Regions from separate parts of the Anabaena sp. AL09 genome, predicted to be linked through region 3. Evidence: predicted binding sites of a transcription regulator. Region 3 holds the regulator's gene; each other region holds the start of a gene.
What was found. The regulator NtcA, encoded in region 3, controls nitrogen genes in cyanobacteria. The targets are predictions, from matches to a motif close to TNTGTANNNNNNNNTACANA.

Region 1 (6,803 bases), on a different contig from region 3:
AACTCCTCCATCAATAAACTGTTTTTGATCGTAAGTATCAATAGTAACTATAGGTAGGTAAGCGGGTGCTGCACTTGTGGCAAGAGCTATGTCAACATACTTTGTTTTGCTATCCCTACGTAAATTTCCTTCATTATGGTCATACTTAAAAATGAATGGTCTACCATCAGTTAAAGAAAATGCAGGTATACACAACAAACAGCGAGCATCTGCAAGTGTTCTATCTCCAAACATTTCTTGCAATGCTTTCCTCAATTCGTTGTTATCATACTTGCTTCTCAGAAAAACCTGTTTTAACAAACTTAGAAAACTATTTTGCTGCGGAAAAATTTGTTTGCCACGCCTGTAGTATAAGTTGCTAATCAGACTTACAGGTATATTTAGGGATAAACCCAGTGCAATCAACCCTCCTGTTGATGTGCCACAAATCAAGTCAAAATAATCAGCGATGTTACAATTAAATCTATCCTCAAAATGTTCTAGGATTCTGGCTGAATATAGCCCTTTAATCCCTCCTCCATCTATTGATAGGACTTTAAATGTTTTTGAATCAGAAGCAGAATCTGAGGGAGAGTTAACCATATGTTGACTGCCAGTTTTTGAGATGAAATGCAGAAACTAGCCTAAAATTTTCTAAACTTAGGCTAAATCTTGTGTTATCTCAAATTTTACCTATTGCCTCAGTATACTTATCCTAATTTCTAGGTAGGGATAACCGTACAGGCTTTACATAAGCAATGAGCTATACCAAACCTATTAGGTTTATTCTGCTTGTTATTCCTAATTTATTTAAGTTACAAAACCTCCCTACCCAAATAAACCTGCAAAACCTCCGGTACTTTAATCGTCCCGTCAGCTTGCTGATAATTCTCCAAAATCGCCGCCATAGTCCTACCTACAGCCAAACCAGAACCATTTAAAGTATGCACAAACTGCGTCCCCTTCTTACCAGCATCCTTAAATCGAATATCCGCCCTTCTCGCTTGAAAATCAACACAATTAGAACAACTAGAAATCTCTCGATACTTCCCAGCAGAAGGCAACCACACCTCTAAATCATAGGTCTTTGTTGCAGAAAAACCTAAATCAGCAGTACATAAATTAATCACCCGATAAGGCAATTTTAAAGCCTGTAAAATACTCTCTGCACTGACTAGCAAAGTCTCCAATTCATTAAAAGAACTTTCCGGTTTTACTAACTTCACCAACTCAACTTTATTGAATTGATGTAACCGAATTAAACCCCGCATATCCCTTCCATAACTTCCCGCTTCCCGCCGAAAACATGGCGTATATGCAGTATGATAAATTGGTAATTCTTCCCCGTTGATAATGTCGCCACGATACAAATTAGTTACCGGAACTTCCGCAGTAGGAATTAACCATAAATCATCTTCTGCACATTTAAAACTATCCTCTGCAAACTTGGGTAATTGTCCAGTTCCCGTTAAAGAATCAGTATTTACTAACAACGGGGGACTAACTTCAATATAGCCATTTTCAATATGTTTAGAAAGCATAAACTGAATTAATGCTCTTTCTAAACCTGCACCCGCACCTATCAAACTTACAAACCGAGTTTGGGCAATTTTTACCGCTCTTTCAAAGTTCAAAATTCCCAACTTTTCGCCGATTTCCCAATGTGGTACAATATTCGGATTTTCGGGTTTATATTCATCTCCCCATATTTTCACTTCTTGGTTATCATCTTCACTTTTACCAATGGGGGTAGAATCACTGGGAAGGTTAGGAAGTGCTAACAGTAATTGGTGAATTTGGGCTTTTAACTCCTTTTCCTGGGGTTCTAATGAGCTTAATGTGATTTTGAGGCTGTTTCCTTCATCCTTTAAAGCCAGAATTTCTGCATCTTGAGGATTAACACCAGATTTTACCTTGTGTCCCACCAGTTTACCAATTTCATTACTCCGGGCTTGGAGTTCATTGCGTTTTACTTCCAATTCCCGTTGTTGTTGACTCAAATCTAAGATAGGCTGAATCTCGTATTTACCACTACGAGTATTCAACTTTTCTTGTACTAATTGGGGATTTTCTCTAATTTGTTTAATATCCAGCATTGGTGAATTTCGTTAAGTTTTGTCAATTATACTTGATTGAGATGATTAATCGTAGGGGTTTAACAATGCTAAACCCCATATACTAATATCACATTTCTTATCTGCGTTCATCTGCGTTCATCTGCGTTTGATTATGATCAGTGGTAAAATTACCAAATATGGTTGATAATTAGTTCAGATACTCTTCTTTATTACCTAACCGTTAAGGAGTTTTCAGGAATGATGACAACTCAATCAGTTATTTTAAATATCAAAAATGTAGAGTTAAGTGATGATCAATTTTATCAATTATGTCAAATTAATGAATATTATAAATTTGAACAAACTGCTAAAGATGAATTAATTATTCTCCCTCCTTCTAATCTAATTACTGGTAATAGAGAAGCAGAATTAAATGGAAATTTGATGATTTGGAATCGTCAAACTAAGCTAGGAAAAGTATTTAGTTCTTCTACTGTTTTTACTCTACCTAATGGTGGTAAACGTTCTCCTGATGTGGCTTGGATAGCTAATGAACGTTGGGATTCTTTAACCATTCAAGAAAAAGAAAAATTTGCTAAAATTTGTCCTGATTTTGTCATAGAACTGCGTTCTCGTACTGATTCTTTAAGTCAATTACAAGAGAAAATGCAGGAATATCTGAATAGTGGTTTACGTTTAGGTTGGTTAATTGATCCTCAAAATCAACAAGTAGAAATTTACCGTCAAAATCAATCTGTAGAAATAGTATCATTACCGACAAGTTTATCGGGAGAAAATGTTTTACCAGGATTTATTTTAGAATTACCTGTTTTCAAAGATTAGGATACTACAACCACTGTCAATTATGGTTTATTAATCCGATTCATTAACCACAAAGATGCTAATAAACCTGCAAAATGCGCTGATACAGTATTTGTATTTGCCTGGACTATGAGCATATCCAAACCGCTAATAATCCGAGTTGGGTCAAATAATTGAGTAGTTGCGGCTTGAGGAGATATTGACCTAGCTACCAATGTACCAACAATCGCCTGCGCTCCCAACAGGGTGACTAATATGCCGCCTAAATTTATCCATAGTCCCAAACGTAATACTTGCAAGGTTTCCGCCTTGCGGGGACGATTACTAGCATTAGGGGATTCTAGTTTCTTGCCAATTCTGGTGTAGCGATAAGCCAAGTAAATACCAACGCCCAACAGAATTATGCCACAAATTGCTAAAAATACACCAAAGCCTGTGCCTGGATTATTATTGGGGCTGTTGGCTTTTTGACTAAAAATGCCAAATAATAAGACAATTATTCCAGAGATGACACCTAATACCAACTGAATCCAGAAACTAATCCAACCTGCTAGGCGAAATTGTTGGGCGATAGCCCGGATGTTAGATGATGGTGTTTCGGAGTTTTGTGACATATAAAAATTAAAAATTAAAAGTTAAAAACAACTTCCGTTTGTTGTCTGTTAGCTGTTACCTGTTTCCAGAATAATTGATAATGGTTTAAGTCTACTGAAAATTTCCGGCTTAAAAATTAGTTATGGATTTTACCGTTTTGCAATCTACTTTCCTGTTAACTTTCCTCTTATCAGTTGGTTTATTTTTCTTTATACGTGCTTCAACTAAAGACCGTACAGAAATGATGCGCTTGACTTCGGATCAGGACGAAAATACATTCATGACTTCATTAAAGGAGTATTTTCGCTCTCGTGCTTATCGAGTTTTAGCGGTAGACTCTGCCAAAAATCAAGTCACCTTTGAGGGATTTGTCAGCCCTAGCTGGTTTTTAACGGTATTTTTGACTGTATTAGCTGCTGTGGGTTTAGGTTGTTTGGCGTTGGTTTTATCAATGCTTTTTCCCGATTTTGGGCAGTTTTTTCTGGGAATAATCCTATTTTCGCCTTTAAGTGGGTTATTGTATTGGAAAAAATCTGGAAGAGTTGAGAAGGTGTCACTCAAGATGGAAAATATCCTGAGTGGACAAGACTTCTCAAGTATAATTACTGTGACTGCCCATAGAGATGAACTTGCTGAGTTACAAAGGGCATTACAGCTAAAGACGCTGGACACTTGATTGATTTTTGGGGATAAAAACCAGCATTCTCTACATTAATGTAGGCTTCTGACTAAAATTTTGAGTAAATCAGCAGTAGGAAGGAAGGAAAAATTCTGCTTGTGCTGTTAGTCTTCCTGATACCTGAGATTTCATAAGGAAAAATTTAAATTAGTGGACAGAGCTTGATAGTAGTCCAAATTAATGAGATCATAAATAATTCATGCTTCATTTTTTGGATGACCTTGGCTCTGTCGCTATTCTCTTGGTGTATAAGCTGATAATAAACTGATTCATCTAACCAAATTTAGTTGATGAGAAATTAATTATGCCATGACTTGAGAGAATTCATTTAAACCCTACTGGCAAATTCAACAACAAAATTAAAAAAAGGAATTTTTGAATAACCTGGTCAAAATTACCAGTTAATTATTCACAGAGTCAGAAGTAACACTTACAAGATATGATGGTCATTTGTTGTTTAGTTACTGGCAACAGCAACAGCAACAGCAACAGCAACAGGTTCTTGTGCTGTTGGTGATTCTAAAGTCCTAAGACTAGGGAACAAGAAATGATTCTCTTCTACGTATTGAGCGCCAAACAGACCTTTTTCCGCCCAGAAATAACGGTCTGTTGTATGTTCATTACGTTTTACTAGTAGCAGCGCGGGTGGCAAAATACCTTCAGCTCGAATAAATTTTCTTGCTGCTGTCACAGGTTTATCTTCGCCACTTTCAATGCTGTACTGAGGAATATGCTCAAGTATGCGCCGTCCTTCCTGCCTCCGACGACTCTTCCGCTTGCGTCTCCGTGCCAACCTATTGTCCTCCTGTTTCAAGCTATAGACTGTAGTTATGGCTACAAAATACGTCGTCATTATATAAGTTCTATCTCAAAAAATCAATAATTTTTAATGTTTTGATACAACTGAGGAAAAAACAATTAAAAATCAAGAATTAAAAATTAAAAAATCGCTGCCTTTTCAGCCATTACTTGTTACCTCTTGCCCCATTACCAGATTAAACTAGATAGCTATAAGCCTTGATTGGGGACTGGGGACTGGGGACTGGGTAATTTTCTTCTTCCTTGCTCGGTGACTCCTGACTCGGTGACTCCTGACTGAGCGCAAGCCCTGAGACCCTACGTCCTTCTTTCTTCCTCCTAGATTCCTGAACTCATGCTAATGTCTGCCAGTTCTGATTTCCTTGCTCTATGTCGAGAACAAATAGCCCTGCTAACCCAAGGAATGGGAGCATCTTTTACGGTGGTTTATTTAACACAGGAACTGGTAGAAAAGCCTATAGGTGAGGCACGACTAATTCCGGTAATGGTGTATCCAGAGACTATAGCATTAAATTCTAGTAATGAATATGGTGAACCAGAGGATAGCTATTCTGTAAGGCTTGCTCATGTTTTAGCATTCCCAAATCAGCAACCGATGTTGTTAAAACCGACTTCTGTATCTTCTCATCCGGCGGTGGAATCGGAAACAACAGAAAAACAAAATTTACACGATGAACAGGATGAATACTTACTCAGTCATAACCAAATTGTTTTACCCCTGATTTATGAGGGTGTAATGATGGGCTTATTGGTGACTGCGAGGGACGATAGGGAATGGAATCAACGGGAAGAGGGGGAAATTGAACGCATTGCCAAAACTTTAGCGATCGCTTGCATTATAGACCAGCGGAGGGCTTGGTTACAACACCAACTCCAGCAAGAACAAATTTTGCAAGAGAGACAACGGGATTTATTAGATAATCTTTTGCATCAGCTTCGTAACCCCTTAACTGCTATTCGCACCTTTGGTAAGTTACTATTTAAGCGAATGCGACCGGTTGATCCTAATCGGGAAGTAGCAACCAGTATAGTCAGGGAGAGCGATCGCTTGCAAGAACTATTGCAACAATTTGATCAGGTTATTGATTTAAATACAGCAGATTTAGCACCTCTACCTCTACCAGAATCAAAGGTTGTTATTAATGAAAATGTGCAAAAGCCAGTTAAACCTGCATTATTATTGCCCGGAACAGGAGAACAATTAACTGATTGTTGTCTAGCAGATTTATTAGCACCTTTATTAATATCGGCTCAAGCTATTTCCCAAGAAAGAAATTTACAATTAATTACGGAAATTTCCCACTATTTACCTTTAGTAAAAGTGAATGAAAAAGCATTAACAGAAGTGTTGAGTAATATTATAGATAATGCTTTGAAATATACTCCCCCCGGTGGAAAAATCTTAGTCCAATGTGGGCAACAAAAAGGAAATTTACAAGGTATTGCTATTAGTGATACAGGTCCTGGTATTCCTCCAGAAGATCTAGAACATCTTGGAGAAAGACATTATCGAGGTGTACAGGCAAAAACAGAAATACCCGGAACTGGTTTAGGAATTAGTATTGCTAAACAGTTAATAGCAGAAATGCAGGGAAGTATAGAGGTTTTCAGTCCGGCCATTCACTCAATTATCACATTACCGCATATCCCAGGAACTACATTTATAATTTGGCTACAGTCTGTTGATTAAGTAATAGAAGTTTTATATTTAATTGGATATATGCTTAGAGGGTGTTTGAAAAGTTATGGTTGATGTATCAAATATTTTTTACCCCACCCTAACCCTCCCCTTGTAAAGGGGAGGGAACTGGATTCAATGTGATGAAAATTACGGAATACCACTTTTCAAACAT
Region 2 (6,707 bases), on a different contig from region 3:
GCTTAGATTAAGGAAAGCAACCCAACATAATAAAAATATCTGATTCAGACAATAAACATCTTAATCAAAAATAGAAATTACTTTAATACCAATTACTTTGTGCATAGGCTTTGTTTTTTTCTCAGTAGTAGTTATAATCATTCTTGTTTACCTTGGATTCCACCCCTACGATCAGCTAATTCTTTTTCTATTTCATCTGCATTTAATAAAGGTTTACCAGATGCAACAATTTTAGAGCGAATTTCTCGCAAACGTTCCCCCAAAGGCGGTTTTTTTGCAGTGGTTTTCAATTGCATAAATTCTACAAATTTTAAGACTTCCTGTTGTTTATCCTGGGGTAATGATCGCCACTTTGTTAATAATTCTTGTTCTGAAATCATTGATCTTTACCTAATTCTGTTAATTATCTTAAACCTTATTTTTAATAATAGCAAATCTCACATCCAATTAAACCATGATTTTATACATTTTGAGACAGGTATATTTTGGTGAAAGTTTCTGATTGATACTTCCGTTTGGATAAATGTTTTACGCGATAAAACAGGAGTTGCACGTCAAAATCTCCAGACACTTATAAAAGATGAAAATGTCTTTCTGACTCGATTTACCCAAATGGAATTATTACAAGGTTGTCGAGATGAAAGGGAGTGGATATTATTGCAAACCTACCTGCAAGAACAAGACTATCTTGAAGCAACTGATAATACTTGGGTTTTCGCTGCACGAATTTATTATGATTTACAAAGACAAGGGTTAACTGTTAGAATTAGTATAGATTGTTGTATTGCCCAAATAGCAATAGAAAACCAGCTAACCCTAATTCATAATGATCGTGATTTTGAAACGTTTATGAAATTTCGATTTTGAAATTTTACAACTCTATAATATTTTGTTTCTCGATTTATATATATGAGCGCACACTTTTCCACTCATATCATAAGCATACCTAAAACTCGAAACTCTGTCAAGCCCCCTAGCTGAAATCACCAAAACTCGTTAAAATATTGATAAAATTCTCAATAATAATGAGAATAGACTCCCATTAGTTGAGAAAGTCCTTTTTTCAAAAATCCCATACAAATAACTTATAGTTTAATCACAAGACTCCCAACTTCTTTGATTAATCTGGTGATTTATCAATAGTATTGCAAAAGTCAGATCCCCGACTTCTCTAAGAAGTCGGGGATCTTGTTGTTATTTATGTATAATCAAGATGCCCCTAGGGGGGATTTTCAGTTATGATACTCTAGATAAGTAAAGTTTAGTAACAAATATTAAAAACTTTGATTAATCATACATTTCCTTGCTATCCAGCTACTAACCCGACGTTAGATATTGATGACAGCCTTAAAAATCCTTCTTTACCAAACTTTATCTCTTCCCGACAAAGTTGGTTAATATTTTTAGCATCAGGATTTTTAGTATCAGTACCAGTGTTCATGGAAGCACCATTAGTGCGCTCATTTCCTACTCTTAGCGTATTAATGACAGGCTTTTGGGTGTGGATCAGTATTAGATTAATGTCACGTCCCCAAACCTATCTGTGGGGAGATTTACTTTTTGGATTTAGCTGGACTTGGTTAACAGGCGCAATTTATTGGGGTTGGTTAAGATATGAACCAATCTGGCATATACCTATAGAAGCACTAGGATTACCCTTTGCTGTGTGGTGTTTAGCGAAAAATTGGGGTAAAGTCGGCAATTGGTTTTACCTCGGTTCTTTACTAGGAACGGTTTTAACCGATATTTATTTTTATTTAGTGGATTTGATGCCTTATTGGCGACAAATTATGAGAACAGATCCATCTGGTGCTTCACAAATCTTACAGAATGCCCTAACACAAGTCCAAACACCCTGGGGACAAGCCTGGGCAATCATTCTTGCTCTCATTCTGATGACTGTAGGAACAGCTTCTTTACTGAATAAGCAATGTCATTGGTATGCCTTTGGCGGCGCAGTTTTGAGTACAATCCTAGTAGACAGTCTCTTCTTATTAGCAGCAGTTCTGGCGTGAAATTCCCATGAATTTAGGTAAACACCGAAAAATGGGCGCAAAGGTGATATCAGGTCAGATTTTTGGCAAAAGTCAAATCAAACCAAATAGTCGTAAATATTATGGATATTGATCCGCTGTATATTAGTTTTTGATGACTGTTGTGCAAACTCTCAAGCTGAAACCATGAAGCTAAACCATGAAGAAACCAGGATCAAGTTAGAAAATAAACTGCTCTAACACCCTTAAACTTCCGGCTTATGCCCTAAAGTTCATAGCTTTTGGCTGCAAAATTTTATTATTCCTTGAAAAAAAGAGGTAAAAATCGTGAAAGCATTGGTGCGTTTATTCAGTGTATTTACATTGTTGCTAGGTTGTTGGGGAATGTTGGGAACTACCCAAACAGCCCAAGGTACTGGCTTCAACAGCTTTGTGGGAAATCAAGTCCCCGTTTTAGCAATTGCCCGCCAAAACAAAGCAGATCAGAAGTTGGCAACAGAGTTTGGCAAGAAAATTGATTTGAACAATACCAATATGCGGGCTTTCCAAGATTTTCCTGGACTTTATCCCACCTTGGCTAAGAAGATTGTCGCTAATGCTCCCTACGAAAAAGTAGAAGATGTATTAAATCTGCCAGGATTGACCGATAGCCAAAAAGAACGTTTGCAAGCTAACTTAGCAAACTTTACAGTTACAGAATTAGAGCCTAACTTCAATGAAGGGGACGACCGTATTAATAACGGTATCTACAGATAACTAAGGATTGGGAATTGGGAATTGAAAACATATTCCCAATTACCCATACCCTAAGTTGAGATCTTAAATTTTGGGCTGTAAATCCCAAAAATCATCCAAATCACAAAAATCATAGTTATCCCTTGCCTGATATAAATATTCCTAACCAATTTGATGTTTTAGTAGTCGGTGCCGGTGCAGCAGGACTATATACAGCCCTATGTCTACCCACATCCTTACGAGTCGGCTTAATTACTAAAGAAACAGTTTCCCTATCCGCCAGTGATTGGGCGCAAGGTGGCATAGCCGCAGCCGTAGCCCCAGAAGATTCGCCACAACTGCATATTGAAGACACATTAAAAGCAGGTGCTGGTTTATGCGACATCGCCGCTGTCAAATTCCTCGCCGAACAAGCCCCCAGTTGTATTCAATCCCTGGTTAACTTAGGCGTAGCGTTTGATCGTCATGACAGTAACTTGGCTTTAACCCTCGAAGCAGCCCATTCTCGTCCTCGTGTGCTTCATGCCGCCGATACCACCGGCAGGGAAGTTACCACCACCCTTACAGATCAAGTCCTGCGTCGTCAAAATATTCAAGTAATTCAGCAAGCTTTGGCTTTGAGTTTATGGATAGAACCGCAAACCGGTCAATGTTTGGGAACTAGCCTATTTTATCAAGGTAAAATTACCTGGATTAGAGCCAGGGCTGTGATTTTAGCTACTGGGGGCGGTGGTCAAGTATTTGCCCAAACCACTAACCCAGAGGTAAGTACAGGTGATGGTGTAGCCATCGCTTGGCGGACAGGTGCAATTCTGCGGGATTTAGAATTTGTCCAGTTTCATCCCACAGCCCTAAGTAAACCAGGACGTTTCCTGATTAGTGAAGCTGTGCGTGGAGAAGGGGCGCATCTTGTGGATGATACTGGGCGACGTTTTGCCTTTGATTACCACCCAGCAGGGGAACTAGCACCGCGAGATGTGGTTAGTCGAGCTATTTTCAGTCATTTACAAAAAACGGCTGCTGACCCGGCTACAGCGAATGTCTGGTTAGATATGCGCCCCATTCCCGCTGACAAAATTCGCCACCGTTTCCCGAATATCATCGCTGTTTGTCGTCATTGGGGGATTGATGTCTTTACTCAACCCATTCCTGTGTCACCTGCTGCCCATTATTGGATGGGTGGTATTCTCACAGATGTCATGAATGCCACGAATATTCCCGGTTTATATGCCATTGGAGAAACTGCCAGTACGGGGGTACATGGTGCTAATCGTTTAGCCAGTAATTCGTTGTTGGAATGTATTGTCTTTGGGGCGCAAATGGCTAATGTTGACTATGGAAAATTGCAACTGGGAAAACAGGAATCTGCTAACATTATTGAAACTGAGAATTTGGAAGTTAACCCATCTCTAATTGAGTGGGAAAATCAACAAAGACAATTAGCAGAAATTCGCCAAAATTTACCCCGTGTAGTTTGGCAAAGTGCAGGTATTTGTCGAGAAAAATCCAGTTTAGAAAATGCTATTTCTCAAGTTGCATCTTGGCAAGAAGACTTTGCGGCTTTATCTTTAAGTCAATTATTATTGAGTTTAAAACCAACACAATCAGTTAATTTTCAACAACCACAAATTGAAAAGGAATTACGGCTTTGGGCAGAAACTCGTAATTTATTAGATGTGGCGGAATTAATTCTGAAAAGTGCTGTTTTTAGAACGGAAAGCCGGGGTGGACATTACCGTTTAGATTATCCCCAAACTGATCCAAATTGGCAATTTCATACTCTTGTTCAAAACCAACAATGGTGGATAAGTAATAGGTGATATCATTTATTATTACTTGTCGCTTAGTACATTTGAGTGGATCTCATTCAAGTGCATACTAGTATAGTATATCTCTATCAGGAATATGAAAAAATCCTGATTTTGTCATGAAATCATATTTTTACTGGTTATGTCATCAAATATTAATTTATTTTTCTTGTTAGCATCATTCATTAAATATTAATTTATTCGTAATTAAAATATCTTTTTGCATTACCAACTCATAGTAATAATTAACAAAGCGGAATAACTGATAATTTCAAATTATTGAATTTGCAAATATTGACAAAATTACTTTGTCAGAGAAAATATAACTATTTTTGGGGCTTAAATACTTATGTCACTTGATGTTTCTGCGGACTTTTCATCTCAAAAAAAAATCAATTATACTGCCATTTCCCAAACCAATGCCTTTCAAGATCCCACTGATAATAAGATAATTTGGGGTAGTCATAGTTCTTCTTCCCAAGATAATTTAGCAGCAACCGCATCTGTTGCTACTAATAGTAGTTATAACTCAACAAATGGCTATGGCTTGGTGAATGCTGGATTAGCAGTCAGTAAAGCCGCAGGTGTTAGTCCCTATGCAGACGTTCCTAATGTGGGTGGGAATAATTGGGGAGCGGATCTGATCAAAGCTCCCACAGCCTGGAATAATGGATATACAGGACAAGGAACTATTGTTGCCGTACTAGATACAGGCGTAGACTACAACCATCAAGACTTAAAAAATAATATTTGGAGTAATAACAAAGAAATAGCTGGTAATGGGATAGATGATGATAGTAACGGCTATATTGACGATGCTCAAGGCTGGAATTTTGATAGTAGCAATAACAATGTCCTAGACAACAATGGTCATGGGACTCATGTTTCTGGAACTATAGCCGGAGAAAATAACGGCATTGGAGTCACCGGCATTGCCTATAACTCCAAAATTATGCCAGTCAAAGTCCTAGATGCCAACGGCTCAGGTTCTTACTCAAATATCGCCAAAGGCATTTATTACGCAGTTGATAATGGCGCAAATGTCATTAATCTCAGTCTAGGAGGTAATTCCTCTAACAATACTCTCAAGTCAGCCATTGAATATGCCAGCAGCAAAAACGTCATCGTTGTTATGGCAGCCGGTAATAATGGTGACTCAATGCCATCCTATCCCGCCCGCTACGCCTATAATTCAGGAATTGCTGTAGGTGCAGTGGATCAAAATAATAAGCTTGCGGACTTTTCCAACCGTTCTGGTTCTCAAGAAATCACCTATGTCACTGCCCCAGGAGTTAATATTTACTCCACAATACCCAATAATCAATATGCCAACTACAATGGCACTTCTATGGCAGCCCCTCACATTGCTGGTGTTGTCGCTCTCATGCTCAGTGCTAACCCTAAGCTAACTGAAAGCCAAGTCCGCCAAATTATTACCAGCACATCTGCAAATAGCACTAATCCTTCAGAGCCAACAAAACCTTCAGAACCGGGGTTGAAAATGCCGTCTTTATTCCCCCCTCTAGACGGCAAGTCCTAGAGAATCTATGGCTTGAAGCCACTGAGAGTGTTAATCAAATCCTATTGCTTTCGCAACGGCTTTAATGTCCGCCGGAATACCCTGTTTAAATTGGGCGTGACTGTGTTTAATGGCTGTATCTGGGTCTTTTAAACCATTACCAGTGAGGACACAGACTACCGTTGCCCCGGTGGGAACTTCGTCTTTTACCTGTAACAAACCGGCGACAGAAGCCGCGCTGGCAGGTTCACAGAAAATCCCTTCCGATGATGCTAATAGTCGGTAAGCGTCGAGAATTTCCTCGTCAGTGACAGAACGAAAACTGCCTTGGCTGGCTGTTTGAGCGGCTATGGCTTTATCCCAACTGGCGGGATTACCAATTCTAATGGCTGTGGCTATGGTTTCCGGATGTGCCACTGGTTGACCATTTACTAAGGGTGCAGCCCCAGCGGCTTGGAAACCCATCATTTTCGGCAAGCGATCGCATTTACCATCTTGATGGTATTGACAAAAACCCATCCAATATGCTGTAATATTGCCCGCATTTCCCACGGGAATACATAACCAATCGGGGGCATCACCCAAGGCATCAACAACTTCAAAAGCTCCAGTTTTTTGCCCTTCTAACCGGTAGGGGTTGACAGAATTTAC
Region 3 (6,803 bases):
GCAACTACGGTCGGGCAGACCGAAAGTTAACGCTTGAGGAGAGTCCCACCTCTGGGCTGGATAACGCAAGGAGTCTAGTTTAAGTGGTCTCGTTGAACCAAGAATCCCTGTGTCTTTAGACCGGGGAGTGTCAAAACACACCTTTGGAACTAGGAATTGTTTCTGCTCGCCGGGAATCAATTTCCACCGCCATTCGTATTGCTCTAGCAAAGGCTTTGAATGTAGCTTCAATAATATGATGGGAATTAATTCCATCCAATTGGCGAATATGTAACGTCATTTGGCTATGATTCACCAACGCCACAAAAAACTCCCGCACTAGCTGGGTATCATAAGTTCCCACCCGTTGAGTAGGAATTTCTAAACCATAACTAAGATGCGGTCTACCAGAAAAGTCTAAAGCAACTTGTACCAAAGCTTCATCTAGAGGTGCAAGAAAATTCCCAAAGCGGACAATTCCCTTTTTATTCCCCAAAGCTTGAAATAAAGCCTGTCCTAAAGTAATTCCCACATCTTCGTTAGTGTGGTGATCATCAATTTCCCAATCACCTTGAGCTTGAATATCCAAATCAAAAAGCCCATGGGAAGCAATTTGATGGAGCATATGATCTAAAAAAGGAATACCTGTAGAAACTTTACATATCCCTGTACCATCAAGATTGATAGTAACATAAATATCTGTTTCCCCAGTAGTGCGGTGAACTGAAGCTATCCGAGAAGTTTGTTTGTTAGTCATTTGTCAGTTGTTAGTTGTCAGTTGTCAGTTGTCAGTAGGGGCGAAGCATTTGGAAGATAAATTAATTATCGGTCATTGCCAAAAATAGTTCTCCAAATGCTTCGCCCGTACAGTTGTCAGTTGTTAGTAGGGGCGAAGCATTTGGAAGATAAATTGTCGGTCATTGCCAAAAATAGTTCTCCAAATGCTTCGCCCGTACAGTTGTTAGTTGTCAGTTGTCAGTTGTCAGTTGTCAGTTGTCATTGGAAAAATTCTTTCTCCCTACATCCCCCACATCCCCCACATCCCCCACATCCCCCACATCCCCCACATCCCCCACATCCCCCACATCCCCCACATTCCCTACATTCCCTACATTCCCATAATTTCATAACCTGCATCTACATACAGGATTTGTCCAGTAATACCGCTGGCTAAATCACTGCACAAGAAAGCCGCAGTATTACCTACTTCTAATTGAGTAACGGTGCGACGGAGAGGGGCGACTTTTTCAACATGATGAATCATATCTAGAATACCACCCACGGCTGAAGATGCTAAGGTGCGAATGGGACCTGCAGAAATGCCATTGACGCGAATATTTTCAGGACCGAGTTCTGCGGCCAAGTAACGAACACTGGCTTCTAAACCAGCTTTAGCCACACCCATGACATTATAGTTAGGAATTGCTCTAACTGCTCCTAAATATGTAAGAGTAATAATACTTCCGCCTTGAGTCATCAAAGGTTTGGCTGCACCGCTTAACTGTACAAGTGAATAAGTGCTAACTTCCAAAGCTGTATTGAAACCAGAACGAGAAGTTTGACTAAAACCTCCAGTCAAATCTTCTTTTTTTGCAAAGGCTAAACAATGCACTAAAATATCTATTTTCCCCCATTCTTGCCGGATGGTTTCAAAAGTAGATTGAATTTGCTCGTCATTTTCAACATTGCAGGGCAAAAATAGGCTAGGACTGAGCGGTTCTACCAATTCAGAAACTTTTTTTTCCATTTTACCCTTGTCATCTGGCAAGTAGGTAATGCCCAAATTAGCCCCGGCTTTGTGCAGTTGTTGGGCAATTCCCCAAGCGATAGAACGGTTGTTGGCAATACCTGTAACTAGGGCATTTTTTCCAGATAGATTCAGCATAAACATTGCTAATGTAATTCATCATTAGGAGCATACTAGAATCTGAGTCTAGTTTGACTGTGTTGGGCTAGAGATTTTCCAAAATACTCCAAGCATAAGCAGTAAGCCCCCAAAAAACCATGACCATGTTCACAAAAATTCTCAAGAAATTGGCAATTTTTAGAGGCAAAACCTATAGACTATAATTAGTGAAACTACTTATCAATAATTACTAGCTAACCGGAACAACAATTATGTATCATTATAAACGAAAAACTAGGAATTCCGCGTTTGAGTATAGGAAAAAACAGAAAATTTAATGATGATCTATTGATTTTTCAGGTGTATTCTTAGGTAATTAGTTTTTGTTTTTCTGGCATTGGGTAGGGGAAGGGAGAAAATGATAGTGACACAAGATAAAGCCCTAGCAAATGTTTTTCGTCAAATGGCAACGGGGGCTTTTCCTCCAGTTGTGGAAACATTTGAACGGAATAAGACGATCTTCTTTCCGGGAGATCCTGCCGAACGAGTTTATTTTCTTCTCAAGGGTGCTGTAAAACTGTCGAGAGTCTATGAGGCAGGAGAAGAAATAACGGTAGCTCTGCTCAGGGAGAATAGCGTTTTTGGCGTGCTGTCGTTGCTGACAGGGAATAAGTCTGATCGATTTTATCATGCAGTGGCATTTACCACTGTAGAATTACTTTCAGCCCCAATTGAACAAGTCGAACAGGCACTGAAGGAAAATCCAGAATTATCCATGTTAATGCTGCGAGGTCTTTCTTCGCGGATTCTTCAGACGGAGATGATGATTGAAACTCTTGCTCACCGGGATATGGGTTCAAGGTTAATTAGTTTCTTGTTAATTCTTTGTCGAGATTTTGGCGTTCCTTGCGCTGATGGCATTACCATTGATCTGAAGTTATCCCATCAGGCGATCGCTGAAGCAATTGGCTCTACTCGCGTGACAGTCACTAGACTGCTGGGAGATTTACGCGAGAAGAAAATGATTACAATCCATAAAAAGAAGATTACTGTGCATAAACCTGTTGCTTTAAGTAAGCAATTTACTTAGAAATTATGGGGGAATGGAGTTGGCACGGGTTCTATTGTTGAGGTAGTGCGGTCTTGGGATCTGTCCAAGCAGAACAACTACCGTAGAGATTCAACCGTTAATTTGGAGGAAGATCTCAAAATTGGATAATTTCTACTTTTGCCTAACTCCATTTACCCACAGACAATGGTTAAACATAGTAGGCTGGATCAGTCAGCATTACGGTAGCTAAAAATGACCACCGGTTACATTCTGATTGCAGCAATTCTCATTTTGGGAGGCGTAATTGCCACCGTGGGCGATCGCATCGGCACACGAGTTGGCAAAGCCCGTCTCTCACTTTTTAATTTACGTCCGAAAAAAACTGCTGTAATTGTCACTATTTTTACAGGTGGTCTAATTTCTGCATCAACTTTGGCAATCCTATTTGCGGCTGATGGCGGATTGCGAAAGGGCGTATTTGAGTTAGAGGATATTCAAAGAGATTTGGGGAACAAGCGGGAACAACTAAAAACCGCAGAGGCGCAAAAAAGCCAGGTAGAGAGTGAGTTAAATCAAGCCAGACAAGAACAAAGTCAGGCGCAACAAGAATTACAGAAAATTAATAAATCATTACAGGCGGCAAATACTAAACAAAAGGCTACACAAGCCCAACTCAATCGCACTCTGAACCAGCAAGCTAAAACTCAAACCCGACTTAATCAAACTCAAAGTCGTCTTGGTGGAATTGTGATTCAGTATCAACAAGCTAGAAATGAATTACAAACTCTTTACAATCAGCGACAAACATTACAAACGGCGGTGGAAGAGTTAAAAACGGAACGAAAAAGATTATACGCCCAAGCTAAAGAAGCTATTGATGAAGCAAAGACGGTGATTGAAAAACGCGATCGCAAAATTACTAAATTAGATAAACTTATTCAAAATCGTAATCTCGAAATTAAACAGCGGGAAGAAGTTATTATTACTAGAGAATCTCGCTTGAAAGAATTAGAGAAACAACAACAATTTTTAGAGCAGGAAGTAGCCAGACTAGAAAAATACTATCAGTCCTACCGTGACCTCCGCTTGGGTAAACTAGCTTTAGTGAAAGGTCAAGTAATAGCCGCAGGGTTAATTACTGTGGACAAGCCTGATGCGGCACATCAGGCAATTATGCAAATTCTCCAGGAAGCTAACCGCAATGCCAATATTCAGTTAACTGAACCTGGTGGTACACCAGTAAATAAAGAGATACTCCGTGTTACCAAAGATAAAGTTGAGCAGTTAATTGCACAAATTAAAGATGGTCGAGAATATGTAGTGCGAATTTTCTCCGCAGGTAATTATGTCAGAGGTGAAAAGCAAATAGAATTCTTTGCAGACGCAGCGAGAAATCAACTCGTATTTTCATCAGGTGAAGTGCTGGCTAGTACTACAGCGGATTTAAAAAATATGACATCTGAACAAATGCGTCAACGCCTAGATTTACTAATTTCCGCTTCTCAATTTCGCGCCCGGAACGCGGGAATTGTCGAAAGTGTCCAAATAGAAGGCACTTTTCTGCGCTTTGTTACCCAACTACAGCAGACGGAACAGGAAGTAGAAATTAAAGCCGTAGCCGCAGGAAATACTTATACTGTGGGTCCGTTGAGAGTCAAATTAGTAGCCATTTTGAATGGACAAATTCTTTTTAGTACGTGAGGTAATAGGTAATAGGTAATAGGTAATAGGTAATAGGTAATAGGTAATAGGTAATAGGGAAAAAGAATTAATTTACCCATAACAACTGACCAATCAATGACCAATGACCAATGACCAATGACCAATGACCAATGACCAATGACCAATGACCAATGACCAATGACCAATGACCAATGACCAATGACAACTGACCAATGACTAATACACAACCTGTAATTTTAGGATTTGATCCTGGTCGTGATAAATGTGGGATTGCCGTGATGGGATTGGATAGGCAAATATTCTATCATCAAGTTGTATTGGCAAATGAGGCGATCGCTAATATTGAAACACAACTGCAAAGATTCCCAGTGTCCTTAATTGTCATGGGAGATCAAACAACAGCTAAAAAGTGGAAACAGCAACTTAATCAAGAATTAAGTAAACCCACCAATATCATTTTGGTTGATGAACGTTATTCCACTTTACAGGCACGCGATCGCTACTGGCAGATGTATCCACCCCAAGGCATCATCAAACTATTACCCAAGGGTTTGCGTCAACCGCCCAGGCCAATAGATGACATTGTAGCCATTCTCCTGATTGAACGATATCTCAACCGACTAACTGACAACTAATTTACAATTCAGCCCGAATTGTAAAAGCATAATCCCCCCCAGGTTCTAACTGATAGTCCTGTTGTTCTAAAAACCGCCCTAGAGGTTCTTTGATTAAAGCACGACCTTGGGAAGGCTTTACAGAAAGTTCTCCCCGGCGGAAATGCCACTGGAAATGCCACTGAAAATTACCGGCGCTAACTTCACCTTCAAGAAAGCCTTGTGGCCAAGATTGGCGGGTAATTTTCACATAAGCAGTAGTTTCTGGCAGACGTTTAGCACTCACGCTTGTTTGATGTCACGGATGGGATAAAGGACAATTATAAGAAAATAGGCTGAAAACCCCGGAATTAACCCCTAAAAATTTTTAGGATTTTTAGGGGTTAATGTCTTGGACTAGATAACGCAAGGAGTCTGGTTTAAGTGGTCTCGTTGAACCAAGAATCCCCGTGTCTTTAGACCGGGGAGTGTCAAGTAGGCTACTTATTTTATGTACCAAAAATAGCTTAATTTTACAAACTAATAAAAACAAGATATGTTAGCAAGCCCTAATTAGTCCACCCCAAATAAAAAAGGTTGCTGAATTGCTGCAACCCTAATGTTTAGCAGTATTGTGTTTTTAATCAATAGATGCCAATTCAACGGCTTTTGACACTCTCAGAGTCTTTTGACACTGAGATTCTTTAATCAATGAGCTTTACGCTTACCGGACATTTCTGTAAAGATTTTGTCGTATCTAGAATTTTTTTATTATTTTCCGACCTGATCGGATTACCATTACCAGAATTTATGCTTGGAGATGAGTTCTCTTCTATCTGATCATTGCTAGGTTCATGGATAATCAGGGTATTGCACGGAATCGTATCTGATATAATAGCACTGGCCATCATCCCAGTATGAACTTCCATTTGTGCTTCTGGAAGAACTTCAAACACCAGCCTTTGTCCGGGAAATACAACCCTTTCAAAATACCAATTGGGAATATTGGAGATACGAGTCACCTGGATCTTACTCGTAGCATTGACGTAGCAACAGAGAATCTTCCCCGAATGCTCTGGTGGTAGAGGATCTAATATCTGAGCCATAACTGCTGAGGAGCTTATTTGCGCCACAATTTTACATTACATCAGTAAAGCTAACACCCGATGATCCCCAGTAACTGTAACTGCGACTACCAACTGCAATTTTCTGCATTATTTCTGTCTAAAGATATATAGAGATTATAAAAGTTTTCAAGAACTAGAGAAAATCGCTGATGTTTTGCAATACTGTAGCCAAAAAAAGTAAAGGTGTACCTCACTGATTTGAAAATTGCTATAATTATAATATACTCTTCAAAAATACCCTTATAAAAATAATTACAATGGTTCAAAAAATTGCCTTATTTAATCACAAAGGTGGTGTTAGCAAAACCACCACTACTTTTAACTTAGGTTGGATGCTTGCCTCAAAGGGGAAGAGAGTAATCCTTGTAGATACAGATCCCCAATGTAATCTTACAGGGATGGCTCTAAAAGAAGAAACAGAAGACGATGAGGCAAGAATAGAAACCATTTACAACAGACATTCTAATATTAAGAGTGGGTTAGCTCCTGCTTTTGAGTCACAACCACGAGCTATTGAAGCTGTA

Region 1: AN490_RS20680 (DUF3155 domain-containing protein) is a predicted target of NtcA. The motif match lies at 4,953-4,972, and genes of this name have one in related genera.
Region 2: AN490_RS14040 (DUF3120 domain-containing protein) is a predicted target of NtcA. The motif match lies at 1,262-1,281, and genes of this name have one in related genera.

The regions. Positions count from the first base shown of each region.
Region 1 covers NZ_LJOQ01000100.1:89,100-95,902, forward strand. Annotated here, with positions in the region: gene AN490_RS20655 (CBASS cGAMP-activated phospholipase) at 1-582, opposite strand, end outside; gene serS (serine--tRNA ligase) at 795-2,075, opposite strand; gene AN490_RS20665 (Uma2 family endonuclease) at 2,295-2,879, shown strand; gene AN490_RS20670 (DUF3611 family protein) at 2,900-3,472, opposite strand; gene AN490_RS20675 (cofactor assembly of complex C subunit B) at 3,595-4,128, shown strand; gene AN490_RS20680 (DUF3155 domain-containing protein) at 4,589-4,924, opposite strand; gene AN490_RS20685 (HAMP domain-containing sensor histidine kinase) at 5,285-6,640, shown strand.
Region 2 covers NZ_LJOQ01000074.1:34,344-41,050, reverse strand. Annotated here, with positions in the region: gene AN490_RS14050 (hypothetical protein) at 138-380, opposite strand; gene AN490_RS14045 (PIN domain-containing protein) at 499-867, shown strand; gene AN490_RS14040 (DUF3120 domain-containing protein) at 1,284-2,015, shown strand; gene psbU (photosystem II complex extrinsic protein PsbU) at 2,322-2,750, shown strand; gene nadB (L-aspartate oxidase) at 2,873-4,549, shown strand; partial or broken gene AN490_RS14025 (S8 family peptidase) at 4,887-6,020, shown strand; gene thrC (threonine synthase) at 6,108-6,707, opposite strand, start outside.
Region 3 covers NZ_LJOQ01000071.1:27,985-34,787, reverse strand. Annotated here, with positions in the region: gene hisB (imidazoleglycerol-phosphate dehydratase HisB) at 131-736, opposite strand; gene AN490_RS13720 (hypothetical protein) at 833-1,153, shown strand; gene fabI (enoyl-ACP reductase FabI) at 1,088-1,864, opposite strand; gene ntcA (global nitrogen regulator NtcA) at 2,244-2,915, shown strand; gene AN490_RS13705 (DUF3084 domain-containing protein) at 3,129-4,577, shown strand; gene AN490_RS13700 (pre-16S rRNA-processing nuclease YqgF) at 4,772-5,194, shown strand; gene AN490_RS13695 (DUF3146 family protein) at 5,196-5,459, opposite strand; gene AN490_RS13690 (DUF1830 domain-containing protein) at 5,857-6,258, opposite strand; gene AN490_RS13685 (AAA family ATPase) at 6,537-6,803, shown strand, end outside.